3 regions of the Hydrogenophaga luteola genome follow, and region 2 is predicted to be linked to each of the others. Evidence: predicted binding sites of a transcription regulator. Region 2 holds the regulator's gene; each other region holds the start of a gene.
What was found. Region 2 encodes sigma-54, which starts transcription at its own class of promoters, with help from an activator protein. Its sites were predicted from a motif close to TGGCANGNAANCTGCTTT; they were not measured.
Positions count from the first base shown of each region.

Region 1: the regulator sigma-54 is predicted to act here: its motif matches at 1,104-1,121, upstream of ACFOPI_RS03580 (phenol hydroxylase subunit).
Region 3: the regulator sigma-54 is predicted to act here: its motif matches at 3,304-3,321, upstream of ACFOPI_RS16880 (PQQ-dependent catabolism-associated beta-propeller protein).

Region 1 is NZ_JBHRXX010000001.1:725,177-730,421, reverse strand. It holds gene ACFOPI_RS03585 (sigma 54-interacting transcriptional regulator) at 1-819, opposite strand, end outside; gene ACFOPI_RS03580 (phenol hydroxylase subunit) at 1,162-1,362, shown strand; gene ACFOPI_RS03575 (aromatic/alkene monooxygenase hydroxylase subunit beta) at 1,408-2,403, shown strand; gene ACFOPI_RS03570 (MmoB/DmpM family protein) at 2,429-2,698, shown strand; gene ACFOPI_RS03565 (aromatic/alkene/methane monooxygenase hydroxylase/oxygenase subunit alpha) at 2,721-4,283, shown strand; gene ACFOPI_RS03560 (phenol hydroxylase subunit P4) at 4,280-4,636, shown strand; gene ACFOPI_RS03555 (NADH:ubiquinone reductase (Na(+)-transporting) subunit F) at 4,644-5,245, shown strand, end outside.
Region 2 is NZ_JBHRXX010000004.1:160,117-165,361, reverse strand. It holds gene ACFOPI_RS09940 (THUMP domain-containing class I SAM-dependent RNA methyltransferase) at 1-1,025, opposite strand, end outside; gene ACFOPI_RS09935 (RNA polymerase factor sigma-54) at 1,022-2,641, opposite strand; gene lptB (LPS export ABC transporter ATP-binding protein) at 2,654-3,403, opposite strand; gene lptA (lipopolysaccharide transport periplasmic protein LptA) at 3,439-4,038, opposite strand; gene ACFOPI_RS09920 (thiol:disulfide interchange protein DsbA/DsbL) at 4,215-4,853, opposite strand; gene ACFOPI_RS09915 (SPOR domain-containing protein) at 4,926-5,245, opposite strand, start outside.
Region 3 is NZ_JBHRXX010000007.1:451,269-456,513, forward strand. It holds gene ACFOPI_RS16865 (TonB-dependent receptor family protein) at 1-1,386, shown strand, start outside; gene ACFOPI_RS16870 (ABC transporter ATP-binding protein) at 1,399-2,157, opposite strand; gene ACFOPI_RS16875 (tripartite tricarboxylate transporter substrate binding protein) at 2,154-3,089, opposite strand; gene ACFOPI_RS16880 (PQQ-dependent catabolism-associated beta-propeller protein) at 3,390-4,391, shown strand; gene ACFOPI_RS16885 (branched-chain amino acid ABC transporter substrate-binding protein) at 4,388-5,245, shown strand, end outside.

The DNA.
Region 1 (5,245 bases), on a different contig from region 2:
GTGCAGCGCGCGCGCAAAACGCTCCTTGCCCACGCCGGTCTCGCCGGTCAGCAGCACCGTCACCTGGGTGGCGGCGGCGCGGCGCATCAGGTCGTGCGCGCGCTGGAAGCCCGCCGAGGCACCGACCAGCATGCCGCCCGACTCGGCCGGCTCCAGCGTGTTCTTCAGCGCCTCGACCTGCTGGCTCAGCGCGGCCATCTTCTCCAGCAGCGAGTCGTCCTCGAAGTACTGGCGGTGCGCGTCGCCGTCGGGCCAGTCGTCGATGGGACGGCCCTCGATCAGGCAATGGTCGTCGCCGCAGGCCGAACACTTGATTTCCTTGAACAGGATCAGCCGCCCCATGAAGGCGCTGGTGTAGCCGCTGGCGTAGCCCAGCAGGGTCCAGCAGGCCGGCTCATCGACCACGCCATATTGCAGGCGGTGCGCGTGCGCCTCCCACGAGTCGTCCCAGCGGAACAGGCCCTCGAAGCGGCCGGCGGCGGCGTCCATCTCCAGCCGCACCGGCGTTACACGCGCCGCCCCTTCCAGCATGTGCAGCTGCGGCCCGACCAGGAACATGTCTTCCAGCGTCTTCTTGCCGCGCGTCTTGGCCGCGAAGCCGGCGTCGTGCAGACCGCAGGCGTAGCCCATGCGCGTGAGCAGGCGCCGCGCGTGGTCCTTCCCGACCGAGGTGATGAGGTCGTGGCGCAGCGCCGTGAGCGCCGCGGTGTGCAGCAGCACCATGCGCCGCTCGCCAAGCCAGATGGCGCCGCTGTGCGGCTCGAAGCGCAGCAGGCGGCGCAGGTCGTTGTCGGGCGGGTAGGTCAGGTGGGGGTCCAAAGGTGTCTCCGGTGGGTCGCTCCGCGGCGACTGGAATCTCGATATTTTCTGTGAAGCAGCCCCAGGTCAGCAAGCCGGTAAAGCAGCCCCGGGAATTGATCATTTGATCAACTGAGGCCCAACAGGCCTCTTCATATCGTGATCTTTTCCGCGTGCTGCGCCGCAACAGTCCAAGAATCAGGCTATCGAAAGGCGTCAAGCGATCCGGATGTTGCGCTGCACATCGGTCCTTTTCTCAGGGATTTCCCTGAAATATCGAGATTTTTGGTTCAACGCGGGTCGGCTGGCACGCCATCTGCGAAAGGGGACGCGTCCGACAACGCACCGACCGCCCCAAGCACCATGCCCCAGACCACCGACACCACCCTGCCCGCCGTCGACACCTCGCTGCGTTTCGTGCGGGTGATCGAACGCCGGGCCGACGGCCTGGTCGCCTTCGAGTTCTCGATCGGCTGGCCGGAGCTGGCGGTGGAGCTGATGCTGCCCGCCCCGGCCTTCGAGGCCTTCTGCGCCAACAACCGGGTGCAGCGTCTGGACACCTGAGTTCCCGAGAGCCGTTCGCACAACCCACCACGGAGACAAGCACCGATGAACATCGACCTGCAGGCGCGGGAGATCACGCCGCTGCGCCAGACCTACGCCCACGTGGCGAAATACATCGGCGGCGACAAGGCCGCCAGCCGCTACCAGGAGGCCACCTTCGGCGCGCAGCCGATGACCAACTTCCACTACCGGCCGACCTGGGACCCGGGCCACGAGCTCTTCGACGCCAGCCGCAGCAAGGTCGTGCTGGCCGACTGGTACGTGCTCAAGGACCCGCGCCAGTTCTATTACGCGACCTGGACAATGGCCCGCGCGCGCCAGCAGGACGCGATGGAAGCCAACTTCCAGTTCGTCGAGCAGCGCGCCATGGTCGGCAAGATGCCCGACGCGATCCGCGAAAAAGCGCTGGCCGTGCTGATGCCGCTGCGCCACGCGGCCTGGGGCGCGAACATGAACAACGCGTCCATCTGCGCCTACGGCTACGGCACGGCCTTCACCGCGCCGGCCATGTTCCACGCGATGGACAACCTGGGCGTGGCGCAGTACCTCACCCGCCTGGGCCTGGTGCTGGGCGAGCCGCAGTCGCTCGAAGACGGCAAGCAGGCCTGGCTGGACGCACCCGAGTGGCAGGGCCTGCGCCGCCTGGTGGAGGACAGCTTCGTGGTCAGCGACCCGTTCGAGCTGTTCGTGGCGCAGAACTTCGCTGTGGACGGTCTGCTGTACCCGCTGATCTACGGTGCCTTCGTGGACGACCACGTCGCGCTGCAGGGCGGCACCGCCGTCGCGATGCTCACCAGCTTCATGCCCGAGTGGCACGACGAAACCGCGCGCTGGATCGATGCCGTCATCAAGGCTGCGGGCGCCGAGTCGGACGCCAACCGCGCCCTGCTGCGCGAGTGGACCGGCCACTGGATGGACCGCGCCCAGGCCGCGCTCTCGCCCATTGCGCGTCTCGCGCTCGGCGAAGTCGGCGAGACCGTGCTGAGCGACGCCCGCGTGCAGCTGCAGGCGCGCCTGACCAAAACCGGCGTGAACGCCTGACCAGGCCTGAACAGGAGACCACAACATGTCCGACGTATTCATCGCCTTCCAGCACAACGAAGAGTCCCGCGTGGTGATCGACGCCATCGTGGCCGACAACCCGAACGCGGTGCTGACCCACCCCACCGGCCTGGTCAAGATCAACGCGCCCGGCAGCCTGACCATCCGCCGCGAAACCATCGAGGGCCTCACCGGCCGGCCCTACGACCTGCAAGCCATCCACGTCAACCTCGTCACCCTCTCGGGCCACATCGACGAGGACGACGACCAGCTGACCCTCAGCTGGAAGCACTGAACCCCAACAGAGGAGACAACACATGGACACCCGCGTTGCCAGCAAGAAACTCGGCCTGAAGGAACGTTATGCCGCCATGACCCGCGGCCTGGGCTGGGAGACGACCTACCAGCCGATGGACAAGGTGTTCCCGTACGACACGTACGAGGGCATCAAGATCCACGACTGGGACAAGTGGCAGGACCCGTTCCGTCTCACGATGGACGCCTACTGGAAGTACCAGGGCGAGAAGGAGAAGAAGCTCTACGCGGTCATCGAGGCCTTCGCGCAGAACAACGGCCAGCTCGGCGTGGCCGACGCGCGCTACGTCAACGCGCTCAAGCTGTTCATCCAGGGCGTGACACCGCTGGAGTACTACGCGCACCGCGGCTTTGCCCATGTGGGCCGGCAGTTCACCGGAGAAGGCGCGCGTGTGGCGGCGCAGATGCAGTCCATCGACGAACTGCGCCATTACCAGACAGAGACGCATGCGATCTCGCACTACAACAAGTACTTCAACGGCATGCACCACTCGAACCACTGGTTCGACCGCGTGTGGTACCTGTCGGTGCCGAAGAGCTTCTTCGAAGACGCCTGCACCGGCGGCCCGTTCGAGTTCCTGACCGCCGTCAGCTTCTCGTTCGAGTACGTGCTGACCAACCTGCTGTTCGTGCCCTTCATGAGCGGCGCGGCGCACAACGGCGACATGTCCACCGTGACCTTCGGCTTCTCGGCCCAGTCCGACGAGAGCCGCCACATGACGCTGGGCATCGAGTGCATCAAGTTCCTGCTGGAGCAGGACCCGGACAACGTGCCCATCGTGCAGCGCTGGATCGACAAGTGGTTCTGGCGCGGCTACCGCCTGCTGACCCTGGTCGCGATGATGCAGGACTACATGCTGCCCAAGCGCGTGATGAGCTGGAAGGAAGCCTGGGAGATGTACGCCGAAGAAAACGGCGGCGCCCTGTTCAAGGACCTGGCGCGCTACGGCATCCGTGAGCCGGCCGGCTGGAAGCAGGCCTGCGAAGGCAAGGACCACATCAGCCACCAGGCCTGGAACACCTTCTACAACTACAACGCCGCCGCGCCCTTCCACACCTGGATTCCCAGCGACGAGGAAATGGCCTGGCTGTCGGAGAAGTATCCCGAGACCTTCGACAAGTACTACCGCCCGCGCTTCGAGTACTTCCGCGAGCAGCAGCAGGCCGGCAACCGCTTCTACAACAAGACGCTGCCGATGCTGTGCACCACCTGCCAGATCCCGATGCTGTTCACCGAAGAGGGTGACGCCAGCAAGATCTGCTACCGCGAGAGCGACTACAAGGCCTACAAGTACCACTTCTGCAGCGACCACTGCAAGAGCATCTTCGACCACGAGCCCGAGAAGTACGTGCAGAGCTGGCTGCCGGTGCACCAGATCTACCAGGGCCACTGCTTCCCCGAAGGCACCGACCCGACCGCCGAGGGCTTCGACCCGCTGATGGCCGTGCTCAAGTACTACGAGATGGAAGTGGGCCGCGACAACTTCGACTTCGAAGGTTCGGAAGACCAGAAGAACTTCGCTGCCTGGAAGGGCGAGCCCCTGACCCAAGGAGCGCAGAAATGAGCGTCGTTGCCATCGCCCCCTACGAGTTCACGCCCAAGGATGTGCGCGAGAACTTCCCCGCACCCCTGCTCTACATCGGCTGGGAAGACCACCTGATGTTCTGCGCGCCGTTCTGCCTGCCGCTGCCGCCGGACACACCGTTCGGCGCGCTGTCGGCGGCGATCCTGCCCGGCATCTACGGCTACCACCCCGAGTTCGCGAAGATCCACTGGAGCAAGGCCGAGTGGAAGAAGAACGGCCAGCCCTGGACGCCCGACCCGGCCAAGTCGCTGGCCGAGAACGGCCTGGTGCACAAGGACGCGATCCGCTTCAGAACCCCTGGTCTCACCGGCATCAAGGGCAGTTTCAGCTGATCCGGTCATGAGCTACCAACTGACGATCGAGCCGCTGGGCGCGACCATCGAGGTCGAAGAAGGCCAGACGGTGCTGGACGCGGCGCTGCGGCAGGGCATCTACCTGCCGCACGCCTGCGGCCACGGCCTGTGCGGCACCTGCAAGGTGCAGGTCTGCGACGGCGAGGTGGACCACGGCGCGGCCAACCCGTTCGCGCTGATGGACTTCGAACGCGACGACGGCAAGACCCTGGCCTGCTGCGCCACGCTGCAGGCGGACACCACCATCGAGGCCGAGATCGACGAGGAGCCCGATGCGCGCGTGATCCCGGTGCGCGACTTTGCCGCCACCGTCGCGCGCATCGACGACCTCACGCCGACCATCAAGGCGATCCATCTGCAGCTCGACAAAGCCATCGACTTTCAGGCGGGGCAGTACGTGCAGGTGGACATCCCGGGCGTGGGCAGCCGCGCCTTCTCGATCGCCAACCACCCCGCCGATGTGAACGCCACGAAGAGCATCGAGCTGAACGTGCGCAGGCTGCCCGGCGGTGCCGGCACCACCTGGCTGCACGAACAGCTCAAGACCGGTGACCGTCTGCGTGCGGCCGGCCCCTACGGCCGCTTCTT
Region 2 (5,245 bases):
CCGCGTTCGGCCGCGCGCACCTGGGCGCTCTGCCCCGCCACGCCAGCCGCCGCAATGCGCTCGCCATAGGGCGGGTTCAGCAGCATCACACCCGGCTTGTCGGTGGGCGGCATGCGCTGCAGCGCGTCGCCGCCGCGCAGTTCCATCGCAAAGGCCACGCCCGCGCGCTCGGCGTTGCGTTGCGCGAAGTCGACCATGCGGAAGGCCACGTCGCTGCCGAACACGATGGGCTTGCGTCCGGCGGGCCAATCGCGGCGCTGCTTGGCGGCCTCGTCCTTGAGCGCGTGCCAGACGTGCGGCTGGAACGGCAGCAGCTTCTCGAAGGCGAAACGCCGCTGCAGGCCGGGCGCCACGCGCAGCGCGATCTGCGCCGCCTCGATGGCCACCGTGCCGCTGCCGCAGCAGGGGTCGTACAGCGGCACGATGTCGTCCAGCGACTCGGCTTCGGCGCCATTCCAGCCGGTGGCGGCGATCATGGCCGCGGCCAGCGTTTCCTTCAGCGGCGCATCACCCTTGTCCTCGCGCCAGCCGCGCTTGAACAGAGGCTCGCCCGAGGTGTCGATGTAGAGGCTCACCGTGTCGGTGGTCAGGTGGGCGTAGAGTCGCACATCGGGCCAGGTGGTGTTGACGCTGGGGCGTTCGCCGCGTTTGTCGCGGAAGCGGTCGCAGACCGCGTCCTTGATCTTGAGCGCCGCGAAGTTCAGGCTCTTGAGCGGGCTGTGCTGGGCCGTGACCTCGACCTTGATGGTCTGCTGCGGGGTGAACCAGATCTCCCACGCGACCTCGCTGGCCGCGGCATAGAGGTCGTTCTCGCTGCGGTAGCCGCCGTGCCAGAGCTGCACCAGCACACGCTGGGCGAGCCGGCTGTGCAGGTTGAGTTTGAGCGCGTCGCGCCACGAGGACTGCAGCGCCACGCCAGCGCGCGACTTCTGCACAGCGGTCTCGCCGGTGATGCGGGTGACCTCGGCCGCGAGGTAGTCTTCCACCCCTGCGGCGCAAGGAAGGAACAGGGAAAGGGAGTTCAAAGCGCTTTTCTCAGGTTCGCGGGCGCGATGCGCAGCGCCTCGCGGTATTTCGCGACCGTGCGGCGCGCGCACTCGATGCCCTGCTCCTTGAGCAGGTCCGAGAGCTGGTTGTCCGACAGCGGTTTGGACGGCTCTTCGGAGGCAATGAACTGCTTGAGCAGCGCACGCACCGCGGTGCTCGACGCATTGCCGCCGGTCTCGGTGCCCAGGCTGGAGCCGAAGAAGTACTTCAGTTCGTAGGTGCCGAACGGCGTGGCCATGTACTTGGCCGTGGTCACGCGGCTGATCGTGGACTCGTGCAAACCCAGCTCGTCAGCGATCTCGCGCAGCACCAGCGGGCGCATGGCGAGCTCGCCGTGCATGAAGAAGTTGCGCTGGCGCTCGACGATGGCCGAGGACACACGCAGGATGGTGTCAAAGCGCTGCTGGATGTTCTTGATGAACCAGCGCGCTTCCTGCAGCCGTTGCTGCATGGCCGCGTGGCCGGCTTCGCCGCCGGCCTCGCGCCGCCCCCGCAGGGCGTTGGCGTAAACGTCGTGCACGCGCAGGCGCGGCATCACCTCGGCGTTGAGCGAGACCTTGAAGCCGCGACCGGCGCGGGTGACGATCACGTCGGGCACCACCACGTTGCGCTCGACGTCGACGAAGCGGCGCCCCGGCTTGGGCTCGAGCCGCGCGATCAGCGTCAGCGCCGCACGCACGGTCTCGTCGTCGTGCCCGGTGGCCGCACACAGGCGCTTGATGTCGCGCTTGGCCATCAGCTCCAGCGGCTGCTCGCAGATCGCCAGCGCCGCACGGGCCGCCGGCGTGTTGCGCAGGTCCATGATCTGCAGCCGCAGGCACTCCCCCAGGTCGCGCGCGCCCACGCCCGTGGGCTCCATCTGCTGCAGCCACTGCAGGGCGATGCCCAGGCGCCGCTCGATCGCCTCGACCTCGTCGAAGCGCGGTTCCTCATCGGCGGGCCGGCCGGCGGTCAGCCGCCAGCAGGCGCGGGCCAGCTCGTGCAGGCTGTCCTCCAGATAGCCATCGTCGTTGAGCGACTCGATCAGGAAGTACAGCGCCGCGCTGTCCTCGTCCGAGAGGCGCAGGCAGCGCGCCTGGTCGTGCAGCTGGTCCTGCAGGCTGACCGGCACACGGGCCAGGTCGGCGGCGGTGGCGGTGTCGTCGTCTTCGCTGCCGGAGCCGCTGTTGCGCGCAGGCGCTTCGCCCCCCCACTCGCTGTCGTCGGGCGCCATCTCGACCGTGCCGTCGCCTTCCCAGCTCTCTTCGACCGGGGTCGCACCGTCCAGCCGGCTCTCGACGTCGTCGCCGGTGCTGTCCGCGCTGTCGGCCGGGGCGGTGCGGGTGTCCGGCTCGGCGCTGCGCGGCTCAACCACCGGCTGCGCCGCTTCTTCCAGTTGCTCGCCGGCCACCACCGGCGCGTCCGCCGTCTGAACGCCGAAATCCTCGCGATCGGCCAGCTCCTCGCCACGTTCCAGGAACGGGTTCTCGTCGAGCATCTGCTCGACCTCCTGGGCCATCTCCAGCGTGGACAGCTGCAGCAGCCGGATCGACTGCTGCAGTTGTGGCGTCAGCGCGAGGTGCTGCGACACCCGCAGCGACAGACCTTGCTTCATCCGCTCATCCCGTCACATGCGGAAGTTCTCGCCGAGGTAGACGCGGCGCACCTCGGCGTTTTCAATGATTTCGGCGGTGGTCCCGCTGGCCAGCACATGACCGTCACTGATGATGTAGGCGTGGTCACAGATGCCCAGGGTTTCGCGCACGTTGTGGTCGGTGATCAGCACACCGATGCCGCGCGACTTGAGGAAGCTGATGATGTGCTGGATTTCCAGCACCGCGATCGGGTCGATGCCGGCGAAAGGCTCGTCCAGCAGGATGAACCGCGGGCGGGTGGCCAGCGCGCGGGCGATCTCCACGCGCCGGCGCTCACCGCCCGAGAGGGCGGGCGCGGGCGAATCGCGCAGGTGGTCGACGCGCAGCTCCTTGAGCAGCTCGTCCAGGCGGGCGTCGATCTCGCGCGCGGACAGCGGCTGGCCGTTGGCGTCCTGCTGCAGCTCCAGCACCGCGCGCACGTTCTGCGCCACCGTCAGCTTTCGGAAGATTGATGCTTCCTGCGGCAGGTAGCCCAGGCCCAGCCGGGCGCGCCGGTGGATGGGCAGGGATTCGATGCGGTGGTCGTCCAGCAGGATTTCGCCACCATCGGCCCGCAGCAGGCCGACGATCATGTAGAACGAGGTGGTTTTGCCGGCACCGTTGGGACCGAGCAGACCGACCACCTCGCCCTTGTCCACCGACAGGGATACGTCCTTGACCACCTTGCGGCTGCCATAGGACTTCTTGAGCCCTCTGACCTCCAGACGGCTGTGCGACACCATGTCGCCCGAAGGGCTGGCGCTGGCGACGGTCTCCGTCACTTCTTGGGCTCGGTGATCTTGCCGCTGGGGCGCAGCTTCGCCGGATCGGTCGCTGGAGCGGCGGGACCGTTCTTCTCCTCTTCCGGGATCGGCGTGAGCATGGCGCGCACGCGGCCGGTGGGATTGGCTGCCGTCTTGCTGGTGTCGCCACCCTTGACCGTGAACACCTCGGTCAGGCTGTTGTAGAGGATCTCGGTGCCTTCGCTCACGTCGTTGAGCAGGGTGCCGCGGTAGCGGCGCAGCACCGCGCGGCCGGTGAACAGCACCGTCTGAGCCTTGCTGTCGTATTCGATGCGGTCGCCTTCGCCCTCAATCCACTCGTCCAGACCTTCCCGTTTCTGGCGGAAGAAGCCGGCCTTCTCGGGCGTTCCCAGCAGCAGACCGTACTGGTTGCCCTGCGGGTCCTGGCGCACGTCCAGTTTGGCACCACGCATCAGGATGGTGCCCTTGGTGATCAGCACATTGCCGGTGAACACGCTGGTCTGGCGCGCCTCTTCGTAACGCAGCGCATCGGCCTCCACGTTCATGGGCTTGTCCTTGTCGGCCTTTTCGGCCTGCGCCAGCAGGGGCAGCGTCAGGCCAATGACGGCCAACATCCGGGCGATGGAACGGGGGGTTGGTGCGTGTAGGTGCATGGCGTATGAGGGCACAAATCTTGCATTCATTGTAGCGGTGCCCAAGCCGTTTCGCGGCAGCGGCGGCACATTGTTCCCGCCATGAAAGCAGGAAGCCCGCACAGGCGGGCTTCAAGAAGAGAAGTGACAGAAACCGGTCAGCCTTTGCGGGCCTCGGCGATCAGCGAGTCGGCCACCAGCAGAGTGCGCGGCCCCTGTCCACCCACATAGAACTTGCCGGCGATGCCCAGGGCGGGCGTGCCTTCTACCTGGTAGGCGTCCTGCAGACCGACGGCCTTCTTGGACAGCTCGGCGGCCTGACCGTTGAAGATGCCCAGAAACTGCTCGCGGTTCACGCCCTGCTTTTCGATCCAGGCGGTGATGGCGGGTGTCGTTGTCAGAGGCAGGCGCTCTTCATGGATGGCCTTGAACACCTTGACGTGCAGCGTGTCCACCAGGTTCATGGCCTCCAGCGTGAAGTACAGGCGCTGCATCGGCACGAAGTTCTGGTTGAAGGCCACCGGCATGCGGCGCACCGTGACGTGGGCCGGCTTGCGCTTGATCCACTCGCCGAAGACTGGCTCGAAGTTGTAGCAGTGGATGCAGCTGTAGGCAAAGAACTCGACCACCTCGACCTGCCCCGCCGGGCTCTCGGTCGGTGCTGGCTTGGCCAGGCGCTGGAAGTCGGTGCCTTCCTTGAAGGCCACGCGCTGGGCCAGTGCCGGCGACAGGGCCAGTCCGCTGGCGGTGGCGGCACCAGCCACCAGGAGGCTGCGCGAAAAATCTCGACGATGCATGGAATCGGACTCCTTGAAATGACCTGAATCAGGCTCCCGGGCCTGTGAAAAGTTCCTCGTGCGGTGGTGCAATCAGCGCTGCACCCGCACCAGCGCCGCCTCCACCCCGTTCACCTCCAGTTGCTCGCGCGTAGCCTCGGCCATGGATTTCTGGCCAAACGGCCCCATGCGGACGCGGAACACGGTGCGGCCCGACTGCTCGCGCTCGGTGATGGTGGCGTCCATGCCCAGCATGGCCAGCCGGGCCTTCTGCGCCTGCGCCTCTTCGGGAGACTTGAACGCCCCGGCCTGCACGAAGTAGGTGAACGGGTCGGCCCCCTGTGCAGCCGCGGGCTCCGCCGGTGCTCCAGCCTTGGCTTTCATCAGGTCGCCCAGCGGATCGGTGTCCGGCT
Region 3 (5,245 bases), on a different contig from region 2:
GCCAACGTCTTCGACCAGCCCGAATCGGGCGACCCGCTGGGCCTGACGCGCGAGCAGTTCCAGGCCAACCCGCGCCAGGCGGTGGCGAACGCCACGCTGTACAAGGCCGGCAAGGACGTGTCGCAGAACCAGGTCGGCCTGGTGGCCGATCACAAGCTCGACGACCGCAGCGAACTCTCGGCGCGGGTCTACGCGGGCGAGCGCGATCTGGACAACCGGCTCTCGATCCCGCTGGTCGCGCAGACCTCGCCCACGGCGGCCGGCGGCGTGGTGCAGCTGGACCGCAGTTACAGCGGCACCGGCCTGCGCTACGCGCGGCGCATTGCAGCCGGTGAAGGCGAGGTTCGGTTGAGCGCGGGGGTGGATGTGGAGCGCATGAGTGAGCGCCGCCGCGGCTTCATCAACAACCTGGGCGAGCAAGGCGAGCTCAAGCGCGACGAGGACGACAGCGTCGACAGCACGGGCCTCTACACCCAGGCCGACTGGTCGATCAACGAAGGCTGGAGCGCGGTGGCCGGTCTGCGCGCCAACCGCGTGAGGTTCCGGGTGCAGGACTTCTTCGTGCGTCCCGGCAACCCCGACGACAGCGGCCGTGTGCGCTTCAACGCCACCAACCCGGTGATCGGCCTCACCCGCCACCTCAGCGCCGACACCAACGTCTACGCCAACGTGGGCCGCGGCTTCGAGACGCCGACGCTGACCGAGATCGCCTACACCGCCGACGGCAGCGGACCCAACCTGAACCTCAAGTCCGCGCGCAGCACGCACGTGGAGCTGGGCCTGAAGGCGAAGCTGGGCGAAGGCCAGCGCCTCGATGCGGCGCTGTTCCACATCGGCACCCGCGACGAGATCGTGGTGGCTTCCAGCAGCGGCGGGCGCACGGTCTACACCAACGCCGGTAAGACCAGTCGCTCGGGCATCGAGCTGGCGCACAGCGCGCAGTGGAGCCCCGAGTGGCGCACGCACCTGGCGTTTTCCACGCTGAACGCGCGCTTCGACCAGGCCTTCACCAGCAGCAGCGGCGCCACCGTGGCCAAGGGCAACCGCATCCCCGGCACGATGAACCGCTCGCTGTTCGGCGAGGTCGCCTGGCAGCCGCGCGCCTGGCCCGGCTTCACCGCCGCGCTGGAGGCGCTGCACCGCGGCTCGATGGTGGTGGACGACGTGAACAGCGACCGCACCGACGCGGCCACGCTGTTCAACCTGCGCCTGGGCTGGGAGCAGAAGCTCGGCGCGTGGACGCTCAAGGAGTACGTGCGCGTCGACAACCTGGCCGACAAGGCCACCATCGGCTCGGTGATCGCCAACGACGGTAACCGCCGCTTCTTCGAGCCGGCACCGGGCCGGCAGTGGGGCTTGGGCGTGACCGTCGGCTACGCCTTCTAGGCCGGGCGGGGCTTACAGCCCCGGCTTCTGCAAGGCCTTGAGCACTTCCGTCTGAAAGTCCGGGCCGTCGGCGGCGGCCATGAAGGTGTCGATGCTGCCGTCGAAGCGCACCGTGCCCTGGTGCAGCAGCAGCAGCCGGTCGGCGGTCTTCACCTCTTCGATCAGGTGCGTCGCCCAGAGCACGGCCAGGCCCTGCTCGCTGCACAGGCCGCGCACCGTGTCCAGCAGCTGCTGGCGCGAGGCCGGGTCCAGGCCCACCGTGGCCTCGTCCATCAGCAGCAGGCGCGGCCGGTGCAGCAGGGCGCGCACCAGTTCCACCTTGCGCCGCGTGCCGCCCGAGAGGCTGCGCACCACGGCCTTGGCCTGGTCCTGCAGCCCGATGGCAGCCAGCTGCATGGCTATGCGCTCGCGCGCCGTCTTGCGCGGGATGCCGTGCAGGTCGGTGTGGAAGAGCAGGTTGGCCATCACCGTCAGGTCCAGGTCGAGTGCGCTTTGCTGGAACACCACGCCCAGGCCTGCGAGCGCGCGTGCCGGGTGGGCGCGCATGTCGTGGCCGAGCACGGTGATGGCGCCCTGGTCGGGTGTGAACAGGCCGGTGAGCAGCTGCAGCAGGGTGGACTTGCCGGCGCCGTTGGGGCCGAGCAGGGCCACCATCTCGCCGGGCCTCAGCGACAGGCTCACGCCCTTGAGGGCGGGTTTGTCGTTGTAGGCCTTGTGCAGACCTTCGGCCTTCAGCACGGTGTCGGAGGCGAGGGCGGTGTGTTCGGTCATGAGGCGGGTTTGGCCAGCAGGTTCATGCGCGCGAGCAGCTTCTTCTCGCGCTCGACGGTGGCGAGCACGGCCTGGCGGTAGTCGCGCGTGCCCAGGTAATCCAGCGACTGATCGTACCGGGCGAGCGCACTGGCGTGGCGTTCGCTGAACATGGCCTTGTGGAACACGTCGTGCAGTTTCTGCACCACGGCGGGCGGCGTGGCGGCCGGCGCGGCCAGGCCCCAGGGCGAGGTGTAGACCGCCTGCGGGTAGCCCAGCTCGCGCATGGTGGGCGCATCGGGCCAGCGCGGGTTGCGCGCGGCGTTGAAGGTGGCGAGCACGCGCATCTGGCCTTTCTCGACCCAGGGCGCGAAGCCGGTGGAGTTGACGCCGGCCATGATCTGCGCACCGGCGATGGCCAGCATCTGGTCGGCCGTGCCCTTGTACGGCACGTGCACGTACTTCACGTTGTGCTGCAGCAGGATTTCTTCCATCGCCAGGTGGGCGGTGGTGCCGATGCCGGTGGAGCCCATGATCAGCTCGCCGGGGTGTTTGATCGCCCAGTCGATCAGCTCGGTGGCCGACTTGAACGGACTGCTGGCCGGCACCAGCAGGCCGAAGCTCACGCCCGAGACCTGCAGGATGGGCGCGAGGTCGGTCACCGGGTCCCAGGGCACGTGGTTCATCAGCGCGTGGCGGTAGACGGTGATCGGCACCTGGCCGATGGTGTGGCCGTCCGGCTCGGCCGCCTTCAGCGCGGGCGCCACCAGCGTGCCGGCCGCGCCGGGCTTGTTGACCACCAGCACCGGCTGGCCCAGCAGCGGCTCGGCCTCTTCGCAGAGGATGCGGATCGTCAGGTCGGTCTGTCCGCCCGCGGGCCAGGGCACGATGAGCTGCAGCGGCTTGGATGGAAAGGGCGCCTGGGCCCGCGCCATCGGCGCGGCGGATGCCATGGCCAGCGCGCCCGCCTGGCACAGGAAGTCGCGGCGCGTCGGGCGCCGGGCCGGGGGTGTGTCACGGCTCAGGGTTATCCCTGTGTCATTTTTGAACGCTGGGAACAGCGGTGTGTGTCTCATGGCGTGGCCTGATAGTCTCCTGTCCCTCGGAGAGCCCTCGGGACGGGGCATCTTCAGGCAAATTCTGTTCCCGCAACAGTCCATGGCGCACTGGCACCGAATTTGCAGAAGCACCGCGCGCCCGAGGCGGGCATCGCCCGGTCGCCGACCTGTTGACAACATCAAGGAGACAAAGACATGGCCCTTAGTGCCGCCGCATTCCGCCGTTCCCGGCCCCTGACAGCGGCCCTGTGCGCCGCTGGCGCCTCGCTCGCCTTCGGCCTGCCGGCCCACGCCGAGAGCAAGGTCTACGTGTCCAGCGAGAAGGACAACAAGCTCTACGTGTTCAACACCGCGGGCGAACGCCAGGGCGCCATCGACGTGTGCAAGCGCCCGCGCGATATGTCGTTCAACGCGGATGGCTCGCAGATCTACGTGGTCTGCGGCGACAGCAATGCGATGGGCGTGGTGGATGTGGCGGGCGGCAAGCTGGCCGGCACCGTGCCGCTGGGCGAGAGTCCCGAGATGTTCGACCTCAGCCCCGACGGCAAGACCGCCTACGTGTCGGTGGAAGACGACAGCGTGCTGGGTGCCTACGACATCGCCACCAAGAAGGCGCTGTTCGAAGTGAAGACCGGTGGCGAGCCCGAGGGCGTGCTGGTCACGCCCGACGGGAAGACGGCCTATGTCACGTCCGAAGTGGCCAACGTGGTCCATGTGATCGACCTGGGCACGAAGAAGGTCACGAAGAACATCAAGGTTGGCAAGCGCCCGCGCCGCTTCGTGATGTCCCCCGACGGCAGCGAGCTGTGGGTCACCAACGAGCTCGATGCCACCGTGAGCGTGGTCGACACCAAGGCCCACACCGAGAAGCAGAAGATCAAGTTCACCGTCAAGGGCATGCGCGACGCCGACATCACCCCCGTGGGCATGGCCATCAGCCCCGACGGCAAGAGCATGTGGGTGGGCCTGGGCCGAGCCAACCACGTGGCCGAGGTGGACGTGGCGAGCAAGGCGGTGAAGAACCAGATCCTGGTGGGCAAGCGGGCCTGGGGCCTGGGCTTCACGCCCGACGGCAAGACGCTGTTCGTGGCCAACGGCCTGTCGGACGACATGACGCTGATCGACACGGCGTCGGGCAAGGCACTGAAGACGGTGCCGGCAGGCCGAGTTCCACATACGGTTCTCGTGAGCAAATGACGTTGCATCCGAGCAGACCTTTGCGTGCCCTGCTGGGCGCGCTGGCTCTGGCGGCGGCGCTGCCGTCGTTCGCCGCCACCAAGGTCACCATCGCGGTGGTGTCGCTGGACGGTGACCCGCGCCACGCGCCGCGCCGCATGGAGAAGGCCTACCCCGGCCATCCGACCGGGCGCGCCATCGACGGGGTACAGCTCGCGGCCGAAGACTCGGCATTTGAACTGGACGCCGCCGGCATCGCGCTGGAGGTCAAGGACGTGGTGCTGCCGAACGCGGGGGGGCTGACCAAAGCGCTGGCCGAGCTGAAGGCCGCCAAGGTGCAGCACGTGGTGGCCGACCTGCCGGCCGCCGAGTTGCGTGCGCTGGTGCAGGCGGCGCCGGCCGCGCTGGGTGGCGCCATCGTGTTCAACGCCGCGGCCGACGACGACGCGCTGCGCGGCGCGCAGTGCGCGGCCCACCTGCTGCACACCATCCCCAGCCGCGCGATGCTGAGCGATGCGCTGGCGCAGTACCTGGCCGCGCGCAACTGGCGCAAGGCGCTGGTGCTGCAGGGGCCTTTGCCGGGCGATGCGCCCATGCTGGAGGCCTTCAACCGCGCGGCCAAACGCTACGGCATCAAGGCCACGTCCACCAAACCCTTCAAGCTGACTGGCGACCCGCGCGAGCGCGACCTGGGCAATGTGCGCCTTCTGACCGGCAGCGACCGCGAGCACGAGGTGGTGGCGGTGCTCGACAGCGACGGCGAGTTCGCGCGCACCGTGCCCTACGCCACACAACTGCCGCGGCCGGTGGTGGGCGCCAATGGTCTGGTGGCTGTGCCCTGGCACCCGCTGTGGGAGCGCAACGGCGGCCCGCAG